Regions from separate parts of the Ideonella alba genome, predicted to be linked through region 2. Evidence: predicted binding sites of a transcription regulator. Region 2 holds the regulator's gene; each other region holds the start of a gene.
What was found. The regulator FNR, encoded in region 2, switches genes on or off when oxygen is low (the NO sensors DNR and NnrR bind a similar motif). The targets are predictions, from matches to a motif close to TTGATNNNNATCAA.
Positions count from the first base shown of each region.

Region 1: a site for FNR is predicted at 2,426-2,439, ahead of KAK03_RS20295 (cation-translocating P-type ATPase). Genes of this name have one in related genera too.
Region 3: a site for FNR is predicted at 2,882-2,895, ahead of cobA (uroporphyrinogen-III C-methyltransferase). Genes of this name have one in related genera too.

Region 1 covers NZ_JAGQDD010000020.1:16,673-23,892, forward strand. Annotated here, with positions in the region: gene KAK03_RS20275 (ammonium transporter) at 1-308, shown strand, start outside; gene KAK03_RS20280 (hypothetical protein) at 330-617, shown strand; gene KAK03_RS20285 (CoA pyrophosphatase) at 646-1,371, shown strand; gene KAK03_RS20290 (CobD/CbiB family protein) at 1,400-2,389, shown strand; gene KAK03_RS20295 (cation-translocating P-type ATPase) at 2,500-5,193, shown strand; gene KAK03_RS20300 (hypothetical protein) at 5,279-6,502, shown strand; gene KAK03_RS20305 (transglutaminase domain-containing protein) at 6,502-7,220, shown strand, end outside.
Region 2 covers NZ_JAGQDD010000006.1:157,239-164,458, reverse strand. Annotated here, with positions in the region: gene clpA (ATP-dependent Clp protease ATP-binding subunit ClpA) at 1-803, opposite strand, end outside; gene clpS (ATP-dependent Clp protease adapter ClpS) at 800-1,153, opposite strand; gene KAK03_RS10840 (cold-shock protein) at 1,368-1,637, shown strand; gene KAK03_RS10835 (sulfite exporter TauE/SafE family protein) at 1,654-2,361, opposite strand; gene hemN (oxygen-independent coproporphyrinogen III oxidase) at 2,364-3,773, opposite strand; gene fnr (fumarate/nitrate reduction transcriptional regulator Fnr) at 3,944-4,681, shown strand; gene KAK03_RS10820 (nitrogen fixation protein FixH) at 4,749-5,012, opposite strand; gene ccoG (cytochrome c oxidase accessory protein CcoG) at 5,024-6,499, opposite strand; gene ccoP (cytochrome-c oxidase, cbb3-type subunit III) at 6,514-7,220, opposite strand, start outside.
Region 3 covers NZ_JAGQDD010000004.1:193,018-200,237, forward strand. Annotated here, with positions in the region: gene KAK03_RS08565 (TerC family protein) at 1-334, shown strand, start outside; gene KAK03_RS08570 (nitroreductase family protein) at 384-977, opposite strand; gene KAK03_RS08575 (hypothetical protein) at 967-1,419, opposite strand; gene KAK03_RS08580 (RDD family protein) at 1,416-2,003, opposite strand; gene cobA (uroporphyrinogen-III C-methyltransferase) at 2,055-2,846, opposite strand; gene KAK03_RS08590 (cytochrome D1 domain-containing protein) at 3,030-4,751, shown strand; gene KAK03_RS08595 (c-type cytochrome) at 4,803-5,108, shown strand; gene KAK03_RS08600 (c-type cytochrome) at 5,111-5,440, shown strand; gene KAK03_RS08605 (cytochrome D1 domain-containing protein) at 5,440-6,615, shown strand; gene ahbB (siroheme decarboxylase subunit beta) at 6,620-7,220, shown strand, end outside.

The sequences.
Region 1 (7,220 bases), on a different contig from region 2:
GCCTGTGGGGCGCCACCGGTCTGAAACGCCTGCTGGGCGTGGACGACTCGCTGGACGTGTTCGGCGTGCACGGCATCGGTGGCCTGGTCGGTGCACTGCTGACCGGCGTGCTGGCCGAGCCGCTGGTGGGCGGCGTCAGCGGTTCGCTGGCGGCGCAGGCCACCGCCGCGGGCGCCACGCTGCTCTACAGCGGCGTCGCCACCGCGTTCCTGCTGTGGCTGGTCGACGCCCTGGTCGGCCTGCGCCTGACACCCGACCAGGAGCGGCTGGGGCTGGATCTGGCCCAGCACGGCGAACGCATCGACTGACCCACGACCCGGGAGTGACCCATGTTGGAGAGCGAGAAGCTGGCCCTGGCGGCCCATCTGCACGTGGTGCTGCGCCGCCATGTCGGCCGCGTCACCGACGTCGAATGGCTGGTTCGCGATGCCGCCTACGCGCAGGAGATCATCGCGCTGGCGCGGGCCAGCGGCCAGGCCGACTGTGTCGAGCGCGCCAACCGCCTGGCCGAGGCCCTGTTCCCGCCGCCACCGCCCGCCGCGCCGGTGCGGCCGGCCGCCACGCCCAGCAGCCCGCTGGGCGTGGCGATGCGGCGCTACGTGGGCAGCCTGCGCTGACGGGGCGAGCCGCCTATCATGGCCGGGCATGAACGCGCCGCCGACCCGACCCAGCCGCCTGATCCGCGACCCCCGCGCCATCCCGGTCCTGTCCACCGACGCCCATCTGCCGGCGATCGATCCGGCGCGGCTGCAGCCTGCGCTGTTGCGCCAGCGCCTGGCGGGCGCCCATGAACGCGTCGCTCCGATCGCGGGCGACGGCAACCGCCACGACCTGCACTTCGACCGCGAACCCACGCCCGCCGCGGTGCTGGTGCCGCTGGTGCCGCGGCCGCACGGGCTGTCGGTGCTGCTGACCGAGCGCACCGCCCACCTGCACGACCATGCCGGCCAGGTCAGCTTTCCCGGCGGCCGCACCGACCCCGAGGACGCCGACGCGGTGGCCACCGCGCTGCGCGAGGCCCACGAGGAGGTGGGCCTGGGCGCCGAGCGGATCGAGGTCATCGCCCGCCTGCCCACCTACACCACGGTCACCCGCTACGTGGTGACGCCGGTGGTCGGCCTGGTCGACCCGGACCACCAGCTGGCGCTGGACGCCTTCGAGGTGGCCGAGGCCTTCGAGGTGCCGCTGGCCTTTCTGATGAACCCGGCGCACCACCGGCGCCACCGCTTCGAGGCGGCGCCCGGCGTCTGGCGCGAGTTCCTGTCCATGCCCTGGTCGCCCGACCCGGCGGGCCAGCCCGACCGCTTCTTCATCTGGGGCGCCACAGCCGCGATGCTGCGCAATCTCTACCACCTGCTGGCCGACGATTGAGCCGCCAACGCTGGGTATCATCGCCAGCGTGAGTTTCTTCGCCGTCCTCTTCGCGCTGGTGCTTGAGCAGATCAAGCCGCTGCCGCGCGACAACTGGGTCCATGACACGCTGGCCGACTGGGTCGGCTGGACCGGGCGCAATTTCGACGCCGGCCAGCCCCAGCACGCGCGCATCGTCTGGGTGGTGACGGTCATCGTGCCGGCCCTGCTGGCCTGGGCGCTGCACTGGGTGCTGGCCACCTACATCAGCTTCTTCCTGGCGCTGGCCTTCGATGTGCTGGTGATCTACCTGACGCTGGGTTTTCGCCAGTTCAGCCACTACTTCACCGACATCCGCGAGGCGCTGGAGAAGGGCGACGAGGACGGCGCCCGCCGCCTGCTGGCCGAATGGCGCCACCTGGATGCGTCCGAGCTGCCGCGCACCGAACTGCTGCGCCACGTGCTGGAACACGCACTGCTGGCCGCGCACCGCCATGTCTTCGGCGTGTTCTTCTGCTACGTGGTGCTGGCGGCGCTGGGCCTGGGCCCGGCCGGCGCGGTGCTCTACCGCATGGCCGAGTTCGGCAGCCGCTACTGGGCCTTCAAGAGCCACCACCTGGGCGTGCCGGTGAATGACAACCTGCGCGAGCTGTCCCAGCGCGCCTTCAACCTGATCGACCATGTGCCGGCCCGCCTCACCGCCTTCGGCTTCGCGGTGGTGGGCAACTTCGAGGATGCGGTGGCCGGCTGGCGCCGCGACGCCGGCCTGTGGAAGCACGCCAACGAGGGCATCATCCTCGCGGCGGCGGCCGGTGCGGTGGGCGTGCAGCTGGGCGGCGCGGCCGCCCCGGGCGTGACGCCTGACCGCAGCCGCACCTTCGCCAGCGGCGACACCGACGCCACCGACGCCACCGGCTCCACCCCCGGCCTGCCGCCCGAACTGGGCCACCTGGGCAGCCTGGTCGGTCTGGTCTGGCGCTCGGTGGTGCTGTGGATGCTGCTGCTGGCGCTGCTGAAGCTGGCCAATCTGCTGGGTTGAGAACCCCGCGGAATGCGGGCCACGTGCCGCCGTGGCTTGTCCAGGGTCAAGCTGAACAGGTGGTCGCCCACCACAGAATCGACAGGTCTCGCCTGTGATCCTGTGCCGCCGTGAACGCTGATGCCGCCCCCCGCACCGACTGGCACGCCCTGCCACCGGCGGCCGCACTGCAGCAGCTGGGCACCGACGCCGAACTGGGCCTGAGCGCCGAGGACGCGGCGCGCCGCCTGACCGTGCATGGCCCCAACACGCTGCCCGAGCCCAGCACGCGCCCGTACTGGGCGATCTTCCTGCGCCAGCTGCGCAGTCCCTTGATCGCCATCCTGGGCGTCGCCGCTGGGCTGGCGCTGGCGATGGGTCACCTGGGTGATGCGGCGGTGATCGTGGTGGTGGTGCTGATCAACGGCCTGCTGGGCAGCCTGCAGGAGGGGCGTGCCGAGCGCTCGATGGCGGCGCTGCGCCAGCTGGCCGCGGTGCAGGTGCGGGTCTGGCGCGACGGCGCCGAGCAGTTGGCGCCGGCCCATGCGATGGTGCCGGGCGATGTGCTGTTGCTGGCCGCGGGCGATGCGGTCGCGGCCGACGCACGGCTGCTGGAGGCCGTGCGGCTGCAGGTGGCCGAGGCCGCCCTGACCGGCGAATCGGTGCCGGTGACCAAGACCGTGGCCGCCGTGCCCGAAGCCAGTGCGCTGGCCGACCGCCACTGCATGCTGCACGCCGGCACGCTGGTCACCGCCGGCCGCGCCCGCGCGCTGGTGGTGGCCACCGGGCGGCACACCGAGATCGGCCGCATCGCCGGCCTGACCCAGCGTGCCCAGGAGCCGCCCACGCCGCTGGAGCAACGGCTGGAGCGCTTTGGCCGCGCGCTGACGCTGGCGGCGCTGGGCCTGTTCGCGCTGGTGATGGCGCTGGGCCTGTGGCGCGACATGCCGCTGGCCGAGGTGCTGATGGTGGCGATCAGCCAGATGGTGTCGATGGTGCCCGAGGGCCTGCCGGTGGCCATGACCATCGCGCTGGCCGTGGGCATGCAGCGCATGGCCGCCCGCGGCGCCATCATCCGCCGACTGGCGGCGGTGGAGACGCTGGGTTCGACCACGGTGATCTGCAGTGACAAGACCGGCACGCTCACCCGCAACGAGATGACCGTGGTCGCGCTGTGGCTGCCGGGGGACACGGGCGGCCAGCGTCTGCAGGTGCAGGGCAGCGGCTACGCCCCGCAGGGCACGCTGTTGGCGGCAGACGGGCCCGTGCAGGCCACTGCGCTGCCGGATCTGCATGCGCTGCTGCGTGCCGCGGTGCTGTGCAACGACGCCCAGCTGCTGCCGCCCGCCGATGGCGCAGTCTGGCGCATCGTCGGCGACCCCACCGAGGGCGCGCTGCTGACACTGGCCGCCAAGGCCGGTCTGGACGTGGACACCACCCGCGCCGCCACACGCCGGCTGGCCGAGCAGCCCTTTGACGCCGACACCCAGCGCATGGCCACGCTGCACCCCGGGCCCGATGGCCGCGCCCAATGGCTGGTCAAGGGCTCGCCGGAGGCCGTGCTGCGCCTGTGCGGCGCCGAGCGCCCTGCGACGCTGCAGGCCGCGCGCGCCCAGGCCGAGGCGCTGGCCGGCCAGGCGCTGCGGGTGCTGGCGCTGGCGGTGATCGACGCCGTCGATCCGCAGGCCCCGTCTGCGGTGGATGACTCCGACCTGGTGGCGCGGGGCCGCCTGCTCGGCCTGGTCGGCCAGATCGACCCGCCGCGCGAGGCCGCGCCCGCCGCGGTGGCCGCCTGCCAGGCCGCGGGCATCCGCCCGGTGATGGTCACCGGCGACCACAAGCTGACCGGCCTGGCGATCGCGCGCACGCTGGGCATCGCCGGCCCCGACGACCGCGCCGTCGACGGCCCCGAGCTCGAGCGCATGGGCGAGGCCGAACTGCTGGACGCGCTGCCGGCCATCGCTGTCTTCGCCCGCGTGCAGCCGGCACAGAAGCTGCGCATCGTCGAGGCGCTGCAGGCCCGCGGCGAGGTGGTGGCCATGACCGGCGATGGCGTGAACGACGCGCCGGCGCTGGCCCGCGCCGACGTGGGCGTGGCCATGGGCCGCAGCGGCACCGAGGTGGCCAAGAGCGCCGCACGCATCGTCATCACCGACGACGACTTCGCCACCCTGGTGCATGCGGTGGCGCAGGGCCGGGTGGTCTATGCCAACCTGAAGAAGGTCATCCTCTACCTGTTCGCCACCTCGGTGGACGAGGTCATCCTGCTGCTGCTGTGCCTGGTGGCCGGCCTGCCGCTGCCGCTGGTGGCGGTGCAGATCCTGTGGATCAACATCGTCACCGAGGGCACGCTGACCGTGAACCTGGTCATGGACCCGGCCGATGGCGACGAGATGCGCCGTGCGCCCACCGCACGCGATGAGGCCCTGTTCGACCGCCGCATGCTGCTGCGCGCCGCCCTGATGGCCCTCAGCGCGGCGGCGGTGGCCTTCGTGTGGTTCCAGTGGCGGCTGGGCGTGGGGATAGCGCTGGAGCAGGCCCGCACCGAGGTGTTCACCCTGGTGGCGCTGACCCAGTGGTTCAACATGCTGAGCTGCCGCAGCGCCACCGCCAGCGTCTTCAGCCGCCGGGCGCTGCACAACCGCTGGCTGGCCGCCGGGCTGGGCCTGAGCGTGGTGCTGCAGGCCGCGGTGCTCTACCTGCCGGCGATGAATGCGCTGTTCCACACCGTGCCGCTGGACGGCAGCACGCTGCCGGTGCTGCTGGCGCTGGCGGCCCTGGTGCTGGGGGTGGAAGAGGCCCGCAAGCGACTGATGCGCCGCTGATCGGCAGGCGCCTGGCGGACGGCCACGCCGGCCGTGGCGGCACAATCAGGGCGTTCATCACCACCAAGAACAGGGAGACTCACCCATGATCCGAATCGACCGGGCCGCTGGCCTGGCGCTGCTGTGCGCCCTCGCGCTGCCGGCGCCCGCCCAGGGGCTGCCCGCCTGGCTGGTCGAGGCCCAGGCCCGCGAAGCCCGCCTGCCCGCACCGGTGCCGCTGAGCAGCGAGGATGGCTGGCTGCGCACCCAGGTCCAGGGCCGGGTGGACCGCAAGCCGGTGCTGCAGGACGAGGGCTATGCCTTCAGCATCGTGGTGGACGACACGCTGACCGTGCATTGCGAAGTGGCCCGCGAGTCGCGTGATCTGGCGCGGCTGCTGGTCGTGTCCTCCGAAGCCGGTTTCGCCCAGGTCGCGAAGTCCATGGGCTCGGTCGAGGCGCGGGTGATTGAACGCACCGCCGCCGGCGCCGTCGGGCCCCATGCCTTTCTGGGCCTGCAGTGGATCTACCGGGTGACGCAGAAAGGCGAGCAGCGGGTCGGCGCCTTGCACCAGTTCGCCGCCAACGTGGGCGATGCAGCGCTCCTCTGCGCGCACGATCAGGTGGGCTACGCCAAGACCTTCGAGACCCTGACGCGCACGCTGACCAGCGCCCTGCGCACCGGCGACGCCGAGCCGCCTGCGCCGCGCTTCCGGGAGATCGTCACCTTCAGTGTCGACGGTGCACCGGTGGGTGTGACCACGACCTCGTTGAGTGTCGACGCCGATGGGGACACCCAGCTGGTCAGCCGCGGTTCGACGATCCTGCAGATCACGCCGGGCCGACTGGTGTCCGAGGACAGCGTCGCGGTGGAGTGGGTGCGCCCCGACGGCAGCCTGATCAATGCCGCGCAGTTCAAGGCCGCCAACGGCGAGCTCAGCCACAACCTGACGCTCAAGCGGGCCGACGGCGTCTGGCGCGCCAGCGGCAGTCTCGACGGCAAATCGATCGACCTGGCCTTGTCGGGTGAGCCGGCGTCCCAGGTCGCGCAGGCCCTGGCACGGCGCCAACTGATGGCCCGTGCCGACGCGGTGGGTGCCAGCACCGAGGCCATGAACTGGAGCGGGGTGGACCCGACCCGCCTGATCAAGGCGCGCGCCACGGTGCTGGCGGCCCAGGGCGCGGACGCGTTCTCGGTGCGCGAGGAACTGGGTGAGATCGCGATGGAGATGGTGCTCGACCGCCGCACCGGCACCCTGCTCAGCGGCCGCATGCCGATCGGTCCGCGGACGATGAGCTTCCAGCGCATCTACACCGAGGGCAGCTTCTGATGCGCCGCCGCCACCCGGCGTGCCGTGGGGCGTCGGCGGCAGCGCGGGTGGGCGCCGTGTTCGTCAGCCTGTGCGCGGTCGGGGGGGCCCTGTGGCCCGTGTCGGGCCAGGCCCAGGTGTTTGCCTCGATCCCGGTGGAGGCCTCAGCAGTCGCCGCGCCGCCCGCCAGCGGGTCGGCGGTGCGGGTGCGCGTGCAGGCGGCCGATGCCGCCGCGCTGGCGCGCTTCCTGGGGCGGCCCGAGGGCGAGGACACGCGGCAGGGCCATGTGGTGCTCACGCTGGCGCCCGGCCGGCAGGCAGACCTGGACGTCGCGCTCGACGCCCTGGCCGCGTCCTTCATCATCGACCACGCCGACCCGGCGGTGCAGCAGCTCAAGGCGCAATTGCTGCAGCAGCGGCCCGGCGAGCCGGTGGACGGCGCGCGCGTCGTGGCCTTCGTGGCCAGCGTGATGCGCTCGGAGCCGGCCCAGACGTCCTACGCCTCCGCCGTGGCCCGCAACCTGCGCGGTGACTGCACCGAGCACGCGCTGCTCAGCGCCGCGCTGGCGCGCGCGCTGGGCATTCCGGCACGCGTGGTCCATGGCGCGGTGCTGGTGGCGGTGAACGGGCAATGGCAGGGTTATGGCCATGCCTGGATCCAGACCCAGGAATCGGGCCAGTGGGTGCTGCGCGACAGCGCGCTGTGGAACGAGCCCGGGCCGATCTACTACCTGCCCAG
Region 2 (7,220 bases):
GTGCCCGCCAGCAGCGCGCCCATGTCCAGCGCGTAGACGGTGGCGTCGGCCAGCACCTCGGGCACATCGCCTTCGGTGATGCGCCAGGCCAGGCCCTCGGCGATGGCGGTCTTGCCCACGCCGGCCTCGCCCACCAGCAGCGGGTTGTTCTTGCGCCGGCGGCACAGCACCTGGATGACGCGCTCGACCTCGTGCTCGCGGCCGATCAGCGGGTCGATCTTGCCGTCGCGGGCATTCTGGTTGAGGTTGGTGGTGAACTGGTCCAGCGGTGAGCCCTTGCCTTCGCCGCCATCGTCCTTCTCGGACTCGTTGCCACCGCCACTGCTGCCTTCGCTGCCACTGCCCTTGGCGGGCTCCGGCGGATCGCTCTTCTTGATGCCGTGGGCGATGAAGTTGACCACGTCCAGCCGCGTCACGCCCTGCTGGTGCAGGTAGTAGACGGCGTGAGAGTCCTTCTCGCCGAAGATGGCCACCAGCACGTTGGCGCCGGTGACTTCCTTCTTGCCGCCGCCAGTGGACTGCACATGCATGATCGCGCGCTGGATCACGCGCTGGAAGCCCAGCGTCGGCTGCGTGTCGACCTCTTCGGTGCCACCCACCGTGGGCGTGTTCTCGCGGATGAAGCCGGTCAGGCTCTTGCGCAGATCTTCGATGTTGGCGGCGCAGGCGCGCAGCACCTCGGCGGCGGACGGGTTGTCGAGCAGCGCCAGCAGCAGATGCTCCACGGTGATGAACTCGTGGCGCTGCTGGCGTGCCTCGACGAACGCCATGTGCAGGCTGACTTCAAGTTCCTGGGCGATCATGCGGCCTCCATAATGCATTGAAGCGGGTGCCCCGAGCGGCGTGCAGCAGCCAGCACGAGTTCAACCTTGGTGGCGGCGACGTCCTTGGTGAAGACGCCACACACCGCGCGCCCCTCGTGATGGATCTTCAACATCACCTGGGTCGCAGCCTCGCGGTCGAGGCGGAAATACTCTTGCAGCACCATCACGACGAACTCCATCGGCGTGAAGTCATCGTTCAGCATGACCACCTGGAACATGCGCGGCGGCCGGGTCTTGGCCGCCTTGCGCTCGGCCACCACCGATCCCTGACCGTCATCAGGTTTGCCAACCTGCGGTGTCTGTGCGGGAGGTTTGGGACGAGAGGGCATGAAATCAGTATAGCCAGTTGGACAGATGGCTGCGTCGGGGTCAATGGTCACCCTGACGGTCATCGGCGCATGTTGCAAAAAAGGGCATCCAGCGGCGCGTTTTTCAAGCTTGAACGCACCAAAGCGGTGTCGTCGGGGCGTTTTGATTGACACCATCCCAGGGCGCGCCAACAATTCCACGCATAAGCCTGAAAAAGGCATCAGGAGGACAGGTATGGACGCGTTCGGAACCGTCAAGTGGTTCAACGACACGAAGGGCTACGGATTCATCGAGCCCGATGACGGTGGTGGTGACGTCTTTGCACACCACACAGCCATCCAGATGGAGGGCTACCGCACCCTCAAGCAGGGCGCCCGCGTGATCTATGAGCCGTTCATCGGCCCCAAGGGCAACCAGGCGCAGAACATCCGCTCCGTGGATCCAGTGCGCCCGCGCAGCAGCGCCACCGCACCGCTGCGCGATGCAGCCGAGAACACCGATTGAGCGCCCGTCGCGGCGCTCAGCTCATGCACCAGGCAGCAAAGCGGACAAACAGGTCGTGACCCAGGGCCCAGGCTGAGGCCCCGGCCAATGCCGCCCCCGACAGCCGCGCCGCCCAGCGGGTGATGCGCCCTTCGCGCGAGGGGTCGCCCTGGGCAAGGCGCTGCCACAGCGCAGGTGCCAGCCCGAGGGGCAAGGCCGAGGCCAAGGCAAAGGCGCCCATCACCGCGGCCCCGGACACCGCCGAGTTGGCCAGCGCCGCGACCATCAGCGCCGATTGCAGCAGACCGCAGGGCCAGGCCACCCAGGCCAGCCCGGCGCTGGAGGCGCGCAGCGCACTGCCGCTGCGGCCGTGCCAGCGCACGGGTTGCACCTGGGACCGATCACCGCTGCGTCCCAGCTGATCCAGCCACTGGGGCTGGCGGCCCTGGATCAGCAGCCACAGGCCCAGGGCCAGCGCGGCCATGTGGGCCAGCGCCCACAAGGGGCGCAGCGCCGGGCTCCACTGGCCCAGCTGGGCCAGCCAGCTCACGCTGGTGGCGGCCACTGCGCCCGCGGCGGCATAGCCGAGCAGCCGTCCGAGGTGAAAGAAGCCCAGCCCCAGGCGCGGCCGCGTCGGGGCACAGCCGCGCACGGCGGCCGCGCTGGCGGCGCCGCACATGCCAATGCAATGCAGAGAGCCTGCCAGGCCCATCAGCAGGGCCGACAGCACCAGGGCCTGATCCACCCTCAGATGATGCGCGAAAAACGCTCGCGGGTCCGGTCGGCCTGCAGATACTTGTCGAAGGACATGGCGATGGCCCGCACGAAGAACCAGCCGCGCGCGGTGATCTGGATCGCACCGGGCTCCATCGTCACCAGGCCCATCTCTTCATAGGGACGCAGCGACTCAAGTTCCTGGCGGAAGTACTCGGGCACCTTGACCAGGTGCGCCAGTTCCACCGATTCGAACTCCAGCCGACCCTGGCACATCAGCGCCATGATGACGGCACGGCGCAGCAGGTCGTCGCGGGTCAGCGCCAGGCCACGCTGGATCGCGAACTGTCCCTGACGAATGGCGTCGTAGTACTCGGGGATGGTCTTGGCGTTCTGGCTGTAGGTGGCGCCCATGCGACCGATCGAGGACACGCCCAGCGCCACCAGGTCGCAATCGGGCTGCGTGCTGTAGCCCTGGAAATTGCGATGCAGCCGGCCCTGCCGCTTGGCCTGGGCCAGCGCGTCGTCGTGCAGCGCGAAGTGGTCCATGCCGATGTAGCTGTAACCATGGCCCATGAAGCCGGCAATCGCCGAGGACAGCATGTCGATGCGGTGCTGCGCGGGCGGCAGCTGGCTGGCGTCGATGCGCCGCTGCGGCTTGAAGCGCGCCGGCAGGTGCGCGTACGAGTACAGCGCAATGCGGTCGGGCCGCAGCTCGCTCATCTGGCGGATGGTGCGGGCAAAGGACTCGGGCGTCTGCTTGGGCAGGCCGTAGATCAGGTCGGCGTTGATCGACTCGAAGCCCAGCTCGCGCGCGGCTCGCATCAGCTCAGTCACCATCTCGAGCGACTGGACGCGGTGCACCGCCTTCTGCACATCGGGGTCGAAGTCCTGTACACCAAAGCTGATGCGGTTGAAGCCGATGGCACGCAGGTGGGCCAGACGGCCGCGGTCTGCGGTGCGCGGATCCACCTCGATCGAAACCTCGGCATCCGACGCCAGCTTGAAGCAGCGCTGCAGCGCCGCCATCAGGCGGGCCAGTTCGGCGTCGCTCAGGAAGGTGGGCGAGCCCCCGCCGAAGTGCATCTGCGAGACGTTCACCGACTCGCCCAGCACCTGCCGGTGCAGCGCGATCTCGGCTTCCAGCACATCCAGGTATTCGGCGCCGCGCTCGTGGTGCTTGGTGATGATCTTGTTGCAGGCGCAGTAGTAGCACACCGACTCGCAGAACGGGATGTGCACGTAGACCGACAGCGGCTTCTTGCCACCGACCTGGGCGCCCTCGGCCCGCTGCTGCAGTGCGCGGCGGTAATCCTCGCCGTTGAAGGCCTCGACGAACCGGTCGGCGGTTGGGTACGAGGTGTATCGCGGGCCCGGCACATCGAAGCGCTGGAGCAGCTCCACCGGCAGCAGGGTGTCGGGAGCATGGATGGCTTGTGACATGCCGGCATGGTGCCAAACTGGCACGCCACAGGCTTGACCTGCCTCAAGTCGGACCGCGGTCGGGACCACAAGAATACCCGCACTCAACGAGAGGCATCATGTTCAGGACATGCGATTCATCGGATGACGTTGCTCAGGATGTGGCCGGGCCACGGGTGATAATGCGCGCAATGAGCGAATCCACCTCCCGGGTGCGGTGCGATACCTTCAAGGTCGCCTGCTCCAGCTGCAATCTGCGAGAGTTGTGTCTGCCCGTCGGACTCGGCCGGCCTGACCTGGAGCGCCTGGACGCGCTGGTCGCCACCCGCCGCACCGTGGGCCGTGGCGACACGCTGTTCCGCTCGGGCGATCCCTTCCAGTCGCTCTACGCGGTGCGTACCGGCTTCTTCAAGACCTGCGTCTCGTCCGAGGACGGCCGCGACCAGGTCACCGGTTTCCAGATGGCGGGCGAACTGCTGGGCCTGGACGGCATCAGCGCCGACCGCCATACCTGCGACGCCGTGGCCCTGGAAGACTCGCAGGTCTGCGTGATCCCCTACTCGCAGCTGGAAGACCTCTCACGCGAGTTCACCGACCTGCAGCACCAGTTCCACAAGATCATGAGCCGCGAGATCGTCCGTGACCACGGCGTGATGCTGCTGCTGGGCAGCATGCGTGCGGAAGAGCGGCTGGCGGCCTTCCTGCTGAACCTGACGCAGCGTTTGCAGGCGCGTGGCTTCTCGGCCTCGTCGCTGATCCTGCGCATGACGCGCGAAGAGATCGGCAGCTACCTGGGCCTGAAGCTGGAAACGGTCAGCCGCACCTTCTCGAAGTTCCAGGACGAAGGCCTGCTGGAGGTGAAGCAGCGCCAGATCCGCATCATTGACCAGGCCGGGCTGCAGCAACTGGTCAACGGCACGCCCAGCTGAGCCCGCCCTGCCCCATCCAGCACAACGGCGCCCGCGGGCGCCGTTGTCCTTGGTGACGGGTGGGCGCTCAGCGCTGCTCGGGCGTGGCCGCGTGGTTGCGGGCCTGCATCGCCGGCGTCTGGGCATCGGGCTCGGTCTTGCCACGCTGCGACTCCGCCGTTTCGTCCTTGATCAGCACCGGGTCCTGACCCTTGATGGCCACGTAGGCGGTGCTCACGCTGGCCACCACCACCAGCAACGGTCCCCCGATGACCAGCCAGAGCATGCGGTAGCGCCACCAGGGCAGCTTGGGCTCGGGACTGCCCTCGGCGGGCGGGTTCGTGTTGCTCATGCTTGCAGCCGTCATCGCGGCACCAGGAAGGTGGACTTTTCGTGCAGCGTGGTGGCCGCGACATCGTCATGGGCCACGCGCTCGATCGAGAACTGGATGGTATGCGCACCGGCGCCCGCCTGCTGCGCCGACTCGAACGGGATCTGGGCGCTGAGGGTGATCCAGCGCGCCTCGGCCGGCCCGACGTCCACCTCGGTCTGGCCGGTGACCACGATCTGGTCCATGCCGGACACGCCGATGCGGTAGGACTGCGGCTTCTCGGCCGCGTTCATCACCTGCAGGCGGTAGACGTTCTCGACCTTGCCGTCCTCGACAATGCGCGCCAGCGAGGCACGGTCGCGCACCACGTCGACACGGAAGGGCTCGCGCAGCGCCAGGCTGATGCCGAAGGCCACCAGGATCGCCAGCATGATGCCGGTGTAGACCAGCACCCGCGGGCGGAAGATGCGGCGCAGCATCTGGCTGAAGTTCAGGTGTTCGCGCAGGCCGTTCTGGGTGACATAGCGCACCAGGCCACGCGGGTAGCCGAACTTGTCCATGATGCCGTCGCAGACGTCGATGCAGGCGGCACAGCCGATGCACTCGTACTGCAGGCCCTTGCGGATGTCGATGCCGGTCGGACAGACCTGCACGCACAGACCGCAGTCGACACAGGCACCCAGGCCCGCCTGCTTCGGGTCGACCTTCTTGGAGCGGGCACCGCGCGGCTCGCCGCGTTCGGTGTCGTAGCTGATGATCAGCGTGTCCTTGTCGAACATCGCGCTCTGGAAGCGCGCGTACGGGCACATGTACTTGCAGACCTGCTCGCGCATGTAGCCGGCATTGCCGTAGGTGGCAAAACCATAGAACAGCACCCAGAACCATTCCCAGGGGCCGAAGCCCAGGGTCATGGCCTCGGCGGCCAGCGTGCGGATCGGGGTGAAATAGCCGACGAAGGTGAAGCCGGTCCACAGGCCGAACAGGATCCAGACCACCTGCTTGGACGTCTTGCGCCAGAGCTTGTCACGGCTCCAGGCGGCATCGTCGAGCTTCATGCGCTGCGCGCGATCGCCTTCGATCACGCGCTCGAACCACAGATAGATCTCGGTGTACACCGTCTGTGGACAGGCGTAGCCGCACCACAGCCGGCCTGCCACCGCAGTGAACAGGAACAGCGCGTAGGCCGAGATCATCAGCAGCGCCGACAGGTAGATCAGGTCCTGCGGATAGAGAACCAGTCCACCGATGTAGAAGCGGCGGGACACCAGGTCGAAGAGCACGGCCTGGCGGTTGTTCCACTGCGCCCAGGGCAGCAGATAAAAAAGGAGCTGGGTCGCCCACACGAGCGCCCAGCGCCATTTGATGAACTGGCCGCTGACGGCCCGCGGATAGATTTTCCGGGTCTTCTGGTAGAGCGATACCACCGCCTCGACCGTGTCGCCATCGGGCGCCGACGCTGCGGGGGGGTTGACGTTGCTGGCTTGGATAGGGGTGGGGGTATCGCTCATGCCGCCAATTTAACTCACTGCGCGGCGACCTTCGTGCTCTGGGACAAATTCCAGACGTAGGCGGTCAGGACCTTCAGCTGATCCGGCGTGAAACGCGCGCCCTGGGCGGGCATCACGTTGGTCTTGCCGTTGTTGATCATGGAGACGACCTGGGCTTCGCCCCAGCCATGCAGCCAGATCTTGTCGGTCAGGTTCGGTGCGCCCAGGGCCTGGGTGCCCTTGCCTTCCGGGCCGTGGCAGGCGGCGCAGGCCGCGAACTTCGGCTTGCCGACCTGGGCCGCCACCGAGTTGTGGGCGCTGCCCGACAGGCTCAGCACGTAGTTGGCCACCGCCTTGACGTCCTCGGCGGTGCCCACCGCTGCGGCCATCGGGGGCATCACGCCCTGGCGGCCTTCGACGATGGTCTTCTCGATGTACGCGGGGCTGCCGTCGCCACCCAGCCAGTCGTTGTCGGTCAGGTTGGGGAAGGACTTGCTGCCGCGGGCGTCGGAGCCGTGGCACTGCGCGCAGTTGTTGACGAACAGGCGCTCGCCGATGGCCATGGCCTTCGGGTTCTTGGCCAGCGCTTCAGGGGCCTGGCCGTTGAACTCGGCATAGACCGCCTTCATCGCCTCGGCGGCCTTGGCCTGCTCGGCCTGCAGCTGCCCGGCCGACGACCACTTCAGGCCACCTTCGGCCGCGCCGAAGCCCGGGTACAGGGCCAGGTAGGCGATCGAAAACA
Region 3 (7,220 bases), on a different contig from region 2:
CACCGCGGTGGGCATGGTCAGCGACGTGCGCATCATGATCGCCGCGGTGATCGCCTCGGTGGGCCTGATGATGCTGTTCGCCGCGCCGATCGGCCGCTTCGTCTCGGACCACCCCACCATCAAGATGCTGGCGCTGTCCTTCCTGGTGGTGGTGGGCGTGGTGCTGATCGCCGAGGGTTTCGACCACCACGTGCCCAAGGGGTACGTCTACTTCGCGATGGCCTTCTCGCTGGGCGTGGAGATGCTCAACATCCACATGCGCAAGCGCGCCGCCAAGGTGGTGGACCTGCACAGCCCCTACGAGCCGGCCGCCGAGGATCCGAAGGCCCGTTGACCAGGGCGACGCCGAGCCAGTCGCCGCGAGGGACTTGCTCGGCCTTGCCTCAGGGCTCCCAGCGCGCGATCTCGTCCACCGCGGGCCGCAGCCGCGCCGGCTTGGCGCGGCTGACCGTGCCCAGCGTGATGCAGCACACCGCGTGCTCGCCCTCCTGCAGGCCGAAGGCCTGGCGCAGCGCGGTCGAGCGCATCGAGCGGCCACTGGTCAGCCCGCTGCCCCAGCCGCGCGCCTGCGCCGCCAGCAGCAGGTTCTGGATCGCCGCGCCCAGCGACACCAGGCGCTCGGCCTCGGCCACGCCGGGCTCGTCGGCGCGCAGGTCGGCCACGGCCAGCAGCAGCACCGGGCCCCGCAGCGCCTTGTCACGGGCATCGGCCACCTGGCTCTCGGTGGCCGCGGGATCGCGCTCCTGCAGCGCCTGCGCAAAGGCCTCGCCCAGCCGCGCCCGCGCCTGCGGGCCCAGCACATGGAAGCGCCACGGCCGCAGCTGCTGGTGATCGGGCGCCGCGGCGGCCGCCGCCAGCAGCACGCGCAGCGTGGCCTCGTCCGGCCCCGGCGCGACCAGGCGCTTGGGGCCGATGTGCTGGCGGCTGTGGATCAGCGCGTCGGCGAGGACGGCCAGATCGGTGTCGTCAGGGGTCATGGCGGAGGGACGTTGGAAGCGGTGGCATGGTGCCATGCCGGCGGCGCCACCACGCCGCCCCACCCACGAGGGCCAGCGCATGCAGCAGCGCTTCGACGACCGACATCACCAGGATGCGCGTCTCGCCCGAACCCGCGTAGGACAGCAGGCCGCTGCCCCGCAGCAGCAGCATCGGCGACGCCACCGCCAGGGCCGCCCATCCCCAGCGCTGCGGCCACCAGCGGGTCAGCCAGGGCACGGTGACCACCGCCGCCGCCAGCGAGCCGACGGCGGTGGCGCTGACCATCTCCAGGTACGGTCGCGGCCATACCAGCGGAAACAGGCGACCGGCCCATTGCCCAGAGGTCCAGCCCCAGACGGCGAAGGCCAGCACGGCCAACGCCAGCAGCCGACACAGCTGCCACAGCACGGCGACGACCGCGCGTGCGGGATGACCGCTCATCGCTCGGGCGGCCGCCTGGGCGGGTCACCGAACTCGGCGTCACGCGCGCTGTACATCGGAATCGCTGGCGCCCGGTGCGGTTCGGGCGGCGGCAATCGCACCACCAGCGTCGCCGCCAGGCGATCGGTCAGCGAGCGGCGGTCTCGCAGGCTGTCGATCAGCACCAGGTCCAGCAGCAACCACGCGGTGCCGGCCGTGGGCAACCCTGCCCAGATCGTCAGCGACATCCCTTGCTGCAGGGCCGGGTGGTCGCCGGCCGCGATCAGCAGCCAGGGCAGGCTCAGCAGCACCGCCCGCCACAGGCCCTGCACCGGCCCCAGCGCCTGGCCATGGCGGCTCAGCACGGCCAGGTTCATGACGCGCTTGCCGGGAGTCACGCCTTCACGCAGCCCCAGGAAATAGGCGTGATAGGCCAGGAACAGCACCGCGAACTCGGTCACGCCGGGCGTGTGCGGCGACTCGTTCAGGTAGGCCACATAGCTCGCCGGAAACAGCCCCAGCGCACTGGCACACAGGTCGAACGCATAGGCCAGCGTGCGCGCCTGGCTGCCAGCGAGGTGGGCATGGGGATCGGTGGCGGGCATTGCCGAGGAGCGCGGGCGAGGATTCCCTTGCATTCTCCCCCAAGGCCCTAGTCAGCGGACTGCGGGCGCCACGCGCTGCGCCGGCGCCAGCACCGAGCGCAAGCGCACCACCTCACCCACGAAGATCAGCGCCGGGGGCTGGATGCCGGCCTCGGCGGCCAGCGCGGGCAGCGTGGCCAGGGTGCCGTCCACGCAGCGCTGACCGGGCAGCGTCGCGCGCTCGACCAGCGCAGCCGGCGTGTGGGCCGGCAAGCCATGGGCCACCAGGCCGGCGCAGATCGCCGGCAGGTGGGCCACGCCCATGTAGATCACGCTGGTCTGCTGCGGCCGCGCCAGCAGCGACCAGTCCAGGTCCAGCGGGTGGCCCTCGCGGCCATGGCCGGTGGCCAGCACCAGCGCGCGGCCGTGGTCGCGGTGGGTCAGCGGAATGCCCGCCGCCGCCGCGGCGCCCTGTGCTGCGGTCAGGCCCGGGATCACCGTGAAGGGCACGCCGGCGATGGCCAGCGCCTGGGCCTCCTCACCACCGCGGCCGAAGATGTAGCCGTCGCCGCCCTTCAGGCGCAGCACGTCATGGCCCTGGTGTGCCAGGCGCACCAGCAGCGCGGTGATCTCGCGTTGCGGCAGCGCGTGGCGTGCCGACTCCTTGCCCACATAGTGCTTCTCGCAGCCCGGCGGCAGCAGGGCCAGCACCTCGTCGCCGACCAGGTGGTCGTGCAGCACCAGGCGGGCGCGCTGCAATGCCTTGACGGCCTTCACCGTCAGCAGTTCAGGATCGCCCGGACCGGCGCCGAGCAGCGTGACCGTGCCGAAGCGGCGCGGTGGATGGTCAAGGTCTCTGGGCATGGCGGCATCTTCGCGAGCCAGGCTCGGTGCCGTCCTTGAACCAGTTCAAGGACACCCCCGACCCGGCGGCGGGACGATGCCGACGCTCGCTGCTTCGACGATGGACAGCCGCCCGGCGAGCCCGCCCCCTGCACCCTGCACGGGCCGACCCACGCGCTGCTCCTCGAGGAACGAAGACACACCATGAACGCTCCGACGATTGCCCGGCTCACCGCGATGACCCTCGCGACGCTGCTGGCCACCGGCGCCCTGGCGCAGGACAAGAAGGCCGTCACCCAGCCCGAGATGAACTACCAGGCGGGCGGCTCCCCCCTGGCCAATGAGCCGATGTACCAGAGCACCAACCCGAAGGCCCCGCAGATGACGCAGGCCGAGTTCGACAAGGCCCGCCAGATCTACTTCGAGCGCTGCGCCGGCTGCCACGGCGTGTTGCGCAAGGGCGCCACCGGCAAGCCGCTGACCCCGGACATCACGCTGGGCAAGGGCACCGACTACCTAAAGGTCTTCATCGCCTACGGCTCGCCCGCGGGCATGCCCAACTGGCAGACCAGCGGCGACTTCGACGAGAAGACCACCGACCTGATGGCGCGCTACATCCAGCAGGACCCTCCGCAACCGCCGGAGTGGAGCATGGAGGACATGAAGAAGACCTGGAAGGTCATCGTCCCGCCCGAGCAGCGGCCGACGAAGAAGATGAACGACTACAACATCGCCAACATCTTCTCCACCACGCTGCGTGACACCGGCGAGGTGGCGCTGATCGACGGCGACACCAAGCAGATCATCAACATCGTCAAGACCGGCTACGCGGTGCACATCAGCCGCCTGTCGGCCTCGGGCCGCTACCTGTTCGTGATCGGCCGCGACGCCAAGATCAACATGATCGACCTGTGGATGCCCAAGCCCGACAACGTGGCCGAGATCCGCGTGGGCCTGGAGGCGCGCTCGGTCGACACCAGCAAGTACAAGGGCTTCGAGGACAAGCTCGCCATCGCCGGCAGCTACTGGCCGCCGCAGTACACGATCATGAAGGGCGACACCCTGGAGCCGCTGAAGATCGTCGCCACCCGCGGCATGACGGTGGACAAGCAGGAGTACCACCCCGAGCCGCGCGTGGCCTCGATCGTGGCCAGCCACTTCAAGCCCGAGTTCGTGGTCAACGTGAAGGAAACCGGCAAGACCCTGCTGGTGGACTACTCCAACCTGAAGAACCTCAAGACCACCGAGATCGAGACCGCCCGCTTCCTGCACGACGGCGGCCTGGACAGCACCCACCGCTACTTCATGGTGGCCGCCAACCAGTCCAACAAGGTGGCCGCGGTGGACCTGAAGGAAGGCAAGCTGGCCGCGCTGATCGATGTCGGCAAGATCCCCCACCCGGGCCGGGGCGCCAACTTCACGCACCCGCAGTTCGGGCCGGTCTGGGCCACCAGCCACCTGGGCGACGAGACGATCTCGATGATCGGCACCGACCCCAAGGGCCACCCCCAGCAGGCCTGGAAGGTGGTGGACACGGTCAAGGGCCAGGGCGGCGGCTCGCTGTTCATCAAGAGCCACCCCAAGTCCACCCACCTGTATGTGGACACGCCGCTGAACCCCGATCCCAAGCTGTCGCAGTCGGTGGCGGTGTACGACGTGAAGAACCTGGCCAAGGGCTTCACCGTGCTGCCGATCGCCGAATGGGCCGGTCTGAGCGATGACGGTGCCAAGCGCGTGGTCCAGCCTGAGTACAACAAGGCCGGCGACGAGGTCTGGTTCTCGGTGTGGAGCGCCAAGAACAAGCAGAGCGCGCTGGTGGTGGTGGACGACAGGACGCTGAAGCTCAAGGCGGTGATCAAGGACCCGCGCCTGATCACGCCCACGGGTCACTTCAACGTCAACAACACCCAGCACGACATCTACTGACCCTGGGCGGGCGGGGTCCGGCCCTGCCCGCCCTCCGCGAAGGAGAAGCCCATGAAGACACTGCTGATCGCCACCGCATTGGCGCTGGCCGCCGCCGGCGCCCTGGCCCAGGCCGATGAGGCGATGAACAAGGCCGGCTGCCTGGCCTGCCATGCCAAGGACAAGAAGCTGGTGGGACCGTCCTTCAAGGACATCGCCGCCAGGTACAAGGGCCAGGACGTGGTGGCCAGGCTGATGGACAAGGTCCGCCAGGGCGGCTCCGGCAGCTTCGGCCCGATCCCGATGGCGCCCAACCCGCCCGACAAGATCAACGACGCCGACCTGAAGGCCGCTGTCGAGCAGATCCTGAAGAGCTGAGCATGGCCCGCGCCGCCGTTCTGCTGCTGGCGCTGCTGCCCCTGGCGGCCGCCGCCGAGCCCGCGCCTGAGCGCCAGCAGCAGCTGGTGCGCATGGTGCGGCAGGACTGCGGCTCCTGCCACGGCATGCGGCTGACCGGTGGTCTGGGCCCGGCGCTCACGCCTGCGGCGCTGGCCGACAAGCCGCTCGAATCCATGGTCGCGACGATCGTCCACGGGCGTCCCGGCACCCCGATGCCGCCCTGGCGGGCGATGCTCAGCGAGCCCGAGGCGCGCTGGATCGCCGAGCGCCTGGCGGCCGGTTTTCCTGAAGAAGCAAAGGCCCCGCGATGATGCGCCGCCGTGACACCCTGCTGGCCGCCGGCCTGCTGCCGCTGCTGGCCGCCTGCGCCACCCCCACCCTGCGTGGCAGCGGCGACCTGGGCGTGGTCGTGCAGCGCGCGCGTGGCGCGCTGTCCATCGTCGACACCAGCGAGCGCCGCGTCATCGGCGAGGTGGCCGGCCTGGGCGACCTGTCGCACGCCTCGGTGGTGTTCTCGCGCGATGGCCGCCTGGCCTATGTCTTCGGCCGCGACGGCGGGCTGACGATGGTCGACCTGCTGACCCAGCGCATCGTGCAGCGCGTGATGCAGGCCGGCAACTCGATCGGCGGCGCGATCAGCGCCGACGGCACGCTGGTGGCGGCGCAGAACTACACGCCGGGCGGCATCAAGGTCTTCGACGCCCGCACGCTGGCCCTGGTGGCCGATGTGCCCGCCGAATTCGCGCCCGGCCAGTGCTCGCGCGTGGTGGGCCTGGTCGACCTGCCCGGCCAGCGCTTCGCCTACAGCCTGTTCGATGCCGACGCGATCTGGATCACCGATTGCAGCGACCCCGCGCACCCGGTGACCACCCGGCTCCCGGGCATCGGCCGCCAGCCCTACGATGCCCTGGTCACCCCGGATGGCCGCCACTACATCGCCGGCCTGTTCGGCGAGGACGGCCTGGCGATGGTCGACCTGTGGGCCGACCCCCCCCGCGTGCAGCGCATCCTGGGGGGCTACGGCCGCGGCCAGCAGCCGCTGCCGGTCTACAAGATGCCGCACCTGCGCGGCTGGGCGGTGGCCGGTCGGCAGGCCTACCTGCCGGCCGTCGGCCGCCACGAGGTGCTGGTGGTCGACACCGCCACCTGGCAGGAGGTCGGCCGCATCCCGGTGGCCGGTCAGCCGGTGTTCGTGATGGCCCGGCCCGATGGCCGCCAGGTGTGGGTCAACTTCGCGGTCCCCGACTACGACCGCGTGCAGGTGATCGACACGCCCTCGCAGCGCGTGGTCGCCACGCTGGAACCTGGCCAGGCGGTGCTGCACATGGAGTTCACGCCACGCGGCGAGGCCGTGTGGATCAGCAGCCGCGACGCCCACCGCGTCAGCGTCATCGACACCGCCAGCCTGCGCACCCTGGCACAGCTGGACGTGGACGCGCCCAGCGGCATCTTCTTCACCTCGCGCGCCGCGCGCATGGGGTTCTGACGCCATGGACCGGCTCAACCTGCTCAACACCTGGCAGCGCGGTCTGCCGCTGACCGAGCGTCCCTGGGACACCCTGGCCGCCGTGCATGGCACGACCGTACCGCGGCTGCTGGACGAATTGCGCGCCGCCCAGCGTGCGGGCCAGCTCAGCCGCGTCGGCGGCGTGTTCGCCGCCAGCGCCGGCGGCGCCGCGCTGCTGGCCGCGATGGCGGTGCCCGAGGCACGGCTGGACGCGGTGGCCGCCATCGTCTCGGCCCACGCCGGCGTCAACCACAACTATGCGCGCGAGCACCGGCACAACCTGTGGTTCGTGATGACCGGGCTGGACGCTGAGGCAGTAGAGCGCAGCCTGCAGACACTGGAGGCGGCCACCGCCGTGCCGGCGCTTCGTCTGCCCTTGCGCCGCCCCTACCGGATCGATCTGGGCTTTGACCTGCGGCAGCGCACCGCCAGCACCGCGCCGGACGAGCCGCGCCGCCGTCCTCCCGCGGTGGCCGATGCTGACCGCCCGCTGGCCGCGCTGGTGGAGGACGGCCTGCCGCTTGTCGAGCGCCCGGTGGACGCCTGGTCCCAGGCCCTGGGTTGGACACCCTTGCGTGTGCTGC